Regions from separate parts of the Endozoicomonas sp. PH6C genome, predicted to be linked through region 1. Evidence: predicted binding sites of a transcription regulator. Region 1 holds the regulator's gene; the other holds the start of a gene.
What was found. Region 1 encodes FNR, which switches genes on or off when oxygen is low (the NO sensors DNR and NnrR bind a similar motif). Its sites were predicted from a motif close to TTGATNTANATCAA; they were not measured.
Positions count from the first base shown of each region.

Region 1 (2,477 bases):
ATGTGACCAGAGTTGCAACGCATCACGACTGCATGGATGCAGGAGCTAGAGCAACGCAGGAGCAGTTGCCGCGAGTGCCTGAACAATAAGTCAGAAAATATGATTTCGTATGGTTGAGTACTTATATGAGGGGCATGAAAGAAAAGAAGGGGACTATTCCCCTTCAAATTCACACAGTGAGAAGACAGGAATTCCTGCTTCATTTAGTATCTTTGAACCACCAAGGTCTGGAAGATCCATAATGGCAGCTGCTTCCAGAATTTGTCCGCCCAGTTGTCTGACCAGTTGACCGGCCGCAAGCAAAGTGCCACCTGTAGCAATCAGGTCGTCAACCAGAATGACTTTATCGCCTTTCTTAATAGTGTCTGCATGAACTTCAAGCGTTGCCTTCCCGTACTCAAGTTCATAATCCTGAGCGACAGTATTGTAGGGCAGCTTTCCCTTTTTTCTAAACAGGATCAGTGGTTTGTTCAGGGCATATGACAATGCAGAGCCTATCAGGAAGCCCCGCGCATCAAGAGCGCCGATCCGGTCAAACTCAACATCCAAATAGCGATGAATGAGGCTGTCCATGACCGACCGCCAGGCTTTGGGGTTCTCGAAAAGAGTGGTCACATCCCGAAACTGAATGCCGGGCTTTGGCCAGTCAGAAACGGTTCTAATCTGTGCTTTCAGATAAGCTTCGTCAACGATCATATCTTTCCCTTAATGTCCGTTCCTGGTGCGCTTATGCGGAGGAGATAATCTGTTCCAAACCGACAGACTTTCCACCCGCCAGGGAGCATAATTGAATCGGGTCACGGATTTCAATTTCTTTGCCCACTGCGAAGATCAGATCGTTTTTCTGGAACCGGGTAAATACCCGGCTAACGGTTTCTACAGCCAGTCCCAGGTAATTGCCCATTTCATTGCGGGACATGGACAGGCGGAATGACTGGGATGAGAAGCCTCTGCGACGAAAACGACTGGCCAGGTTGATCAGGAAGGTCGCAATTCTTTCATCAGCGTTTTTCTTGGACAATAGCATCATCATCTGCTGATCTTCACGAATCTTCTTACTCATCAGACGCATCATATGACGACGCAACTCCGGGAATCGGTCGGATAGCGTTTCCAGCTGGTCAAAGGGGATTTCACAGATCATGGTGGTTTCCATGGCCTGAGCAGAGACCGGGTAGACGTCAGTATCGAGACCACTCAGGCCCAATATCTCACTGGGAAGATAGAAAGACGTAATCTGTTCCTCACCTTCATTGGTGGCGGTATAAGTTTTTAAGGCCCCGGAACGGACAGCGAAGACGCTGGTAAACCGGTCTCCTTCCAGGAACAGGTGTTCCCCCTTCTTGAGAGGGCGGCTTCGCTTGATGATGCGATCAAGCTGGTCAATGTCTTGTAGATTCAATGCCAGAGGTAGGCAGAGGGAGCTAAGACTGCAGTCTCTGCAGGCCACATGGCCAGGTTGTCGTACATTGGGCTTTGACGTCATTGAGTGGCCTCAAAGTCGTATTGGCGAAATCGCTGACGATTCTATTGAAAATGCTACCAAAGTGTAAGTCTGTGCTTTCCGAGACTAAAGCGTAATTCCTTCATACTTAAGGCTTTTTCGGAAAATACTTACTGGGTTGCGATAAGTCCGCACTAAAAAAATGTTGTACTTGATCAGTTGCCTGGCAGTTAAGTCATTGAGCTTGATGAGAAGGCTGTGAACGCTATCAATACCTATGATGCAAGAAAGATGTTCTTCAGCGCCAATGTGTCGATAACTGTACTGAATACAATTTCGTAAATCAGGGAGATTTACGCCATGAGTCTGCTCAGCTCAGTGACAGGGATTCTGTTTACTCCAACCGTGCAAGTGGCTGAACCTCGAACCTTTGAGGAACTCGTTGCCGCTGAGGATTTGACGTTCAATGATCTTTCACCACAGGAAAAGCAAATCCTGATGGCCAGAAAGGGTGAGCTGACAATTGAGGAACTCAGAGCATTAAAGCTCGAAGAGGCCGAGTGTGCTGAGCTTGAAGAGGCGCATCGTATCCGGCTTCAAAAAAGTGCGATCTGGGATGGCCGCAGAATTGCTGTCACGATAGCCAAGGGAACCGGGGTTCTAGTCGTCGGTGCTTTTGCCGCCGGGGCCGCTTCTGTATCGGTGCCTGTTGCTGCCGGACTGGCTGTATGTTCAGGGGTGGGCTACCTGTTTTATCTGCGGACCCATTCAGGCGAGCTGGAAACACGTTCAAAGCAACTGACTGATTTTGTCATTACCCATGCACAACCCCAGAGAATCATTCGGGAACAGCTGGAGCTAAGAGAGTCTGAGCGTGCAGAGGCTCTGGATAGAAGGCTCCGTGAGGCAGAAGACGCGCTGAAGTTGGAGAAACAGCGAAAAGCAGAGTTGGCCGACCAGCTCCCGGGAAAAGCGGATCTGGCATCAGGGCAAGAACACTTTAAACAAATGCAACATAGAATCGAAAAACTCA
Region 1 covers NZ_CP185342.1:2,043,912-2,046,388, forward strand. Annotated here, with positions in the region: gene ACOMG9_RS08320 (adenine phosphoribosyltransferase) at 154-696, opposite strand; gene fnr (fumarate/nitrate reduction transcriptional regulator Fnr) at 728-1,486, opposite strand; gene ACOMG9_RS08330 (coiled-coil domain-containing protein) at 1,805-2,477, shown strand, end outside.

Region 2 (2,477 bases), 920 kb from region 1:
TGATTTGCGGGCGCAAAATTTCCTGGCTAAAAATTGAGTATACCGGTCGCTGGGATCTGGCCAAGGCTTTGGACAGGCTCGAGGAAGAACGCAATGATTTCCGGATCAGCCGGGCCAGGGTTTACTCCCGCCTCAAGGCTCTGGCTACCTGGCTCCATAATGTTGATATCCAGAATGACATTATTACCGATCACGGCCTGAGCCCCCGGAATTTGCTGGCGGCGGTCAGGGAGTCACTCGACACTCTCAGTTTGCAGGTTCGCCAGGCCAGGGACCTGACCCATAAAACCGGCAAACACGTTAAGGCCCTGAACATAAAACGCAAACAACTCGATAAAGCCATTCAACTCTACAATGAAGCTCACCGCGCCTACCTGAAACAGGGACGGGACAGCGACAAACTCAAACGCGCCCTGAAGTACTGGCAAAAACTCTCCACACTCCATCAGCACAACCCTAAAGAGAACTTAAAACGCAGCCTGACTATTTCAGAGCAGAGTATCGAACTGGACGATGATACCAGAATGGAGGTTGCCAACCGTCTGGAAGCGTTTTCAAAGGAAACCCGCTTGAGAAAAGATAGCCATCGAGTCCACTCCCTGTCGCCTGCACGGAGATACCTGACAGAAACACGTGCCAGGGAGGTGGCCATCGAGGTGGCAACTATTCTAGACCCTTACATACATCTTCATGACCCACAGATTCAGAGGGCTATTGAGAGTTCCAATGCTTCCAGCCTGGCTTTTCTTGAGCCCGGTATGAGCGCCAGGACCAAGGCAGCGCTGGGAGAAGCTTTGGCCGCAGATGTTGACAAAAACCTCTCGGCCAGTGCCGAGAAACTGGCCCAGAACCTGATCCGTTACTATCGCGTCCCCCTGAGTGAGAGAACCATTAACTTCCTGGTACACACCTATCAGGCCGATTTGAAACGATTACAGTTCATTGCCCAGTTCGAGAGCCCTATGAGCGCTCGCTATTCACTGGATAATATTTCGCCCATCGAAGTTCCCCCTGCCAGTAACAAATGGCAAATTGACTTATACAACGCCAATAAAGTCATCAGCAAATACAGCTCTGCCAGAAGCCATGGCTGAGTCACCTCTCAGCCCATCCTGATAACAATCAACCGAGCAAATATTTTCTATATGCCAATCAGAAATACTGATAGACAGTTATTACATCTATCAGCATTCCTTATAGCCAAAAATTCACTTTACATTTCGAATGTTTCGTTTTTACACAGTGATTTATTCTTTATATTCAAACAAAAAACATTTATATCCCTAAAAAACACCTGGATAACAATATATTTTAAACATTTTTGATGAAGATCAAACTTTGCGTCCTACTGTAGTTCATATACGTAACAAATCCGAGTAACATGTCCACAAATCTGTTTAACCAGCCACAGATTGATCCAGACCCATCTAAAACTCGTATATACCGGCGCACCGGCCACATACATGCATTTAGCATGTATCTATTATCCAGAATGCGCGGTAACTGCAGCACAAAAAGGACCTCTGTGGCAGCATGCATTTTCTGATTTCCAGTACGGATTTGATTTAACACTGTCATAAACGAGGAGCACCATGATTACAGACGAAATCATCGACCTGTCGCGATTCCAGTTCGCGATGACAGCACTCTATCACTTCCTCTTTGTGCCGCTGACCCTGGGCATGACCTTCATTCTGGCGATCATGGAGTCGGTTTATGTTATGACCGGCAAACAAGTCTATCGGGATATGACCAAATTCTGGGGTAAATTGTTCGGTATTAACTTTGCACTCGGCGTTGCTACCGGCCTCACCATGGAATTTCAGTTCGGAACCAACTGGTCATACTACTCCCATTATGTTGGTGACATTTTTGGTGCTCCACTGGCCATTGAAGCCCTGATGGCCTTCTTCCTCGAGTCAACGTTTGTCGGCATGTTCTTCTTCGGCTGGGACCGACTCAGTAAAGTTCAGCATCTGGCTTGTACCTGGCTCATGGCTATAGGTACTAACCTATCGGCCATGTGGATACTGATTGCTAACGCCTGGATGCAGAACCCGGTGGGTGCAGAGTTCAATTATGAAACCATGCGCATGGAAATGACCAACTTTGCTGACCTGATTCTGAACCCTGTAGCTCAGGTGAAATTTATTCATACGGTTTCTGCCGGTTATACAACAGGTGCCATATTTGTACTGTCTATCAGTGCCTGGTACATGCTTAAAGGCCGTGATATAGGTTTCGCACGTCGTTCATTTGCGGTAGCCGCAGGCTTTGGTCTGGCATCCATCCTCTCTACGCTTCTGCTAGGCGATGAATCCGGTTATGAACTGGGAGACGTTCAGCAGGTCAAGCTGGCAGCGATTGAGGCCGAGTGGGACACCGAACCTGCACCGGCCGCTTTTACTGTTTTTGGACTCCCCAACCAGGAAGAGCAGAAAACAGATTACGCGATCAAAATCCCTTACGTCATGGGC
Region 2 covers NZ_CP185342.1:2,966,163-2,968,639, reverse strand. Annotated here, with positions in the region: gene ACOMG9_RS11130 (hypothetical protein) at 1-1,094, shown strand, start outside; gene ACOMG9_RS11125 (cytochrome ubiquinol oxidase subunit I) at 1,593-2,477, shown strand, end outside.
Region 2: ACOMG9_RS11125 (cytochrome ubiquinol oxidase subunit I) is a predicted target of FNR. The motif match lies at 1,322-1,335, and genes of this name have one in related genera.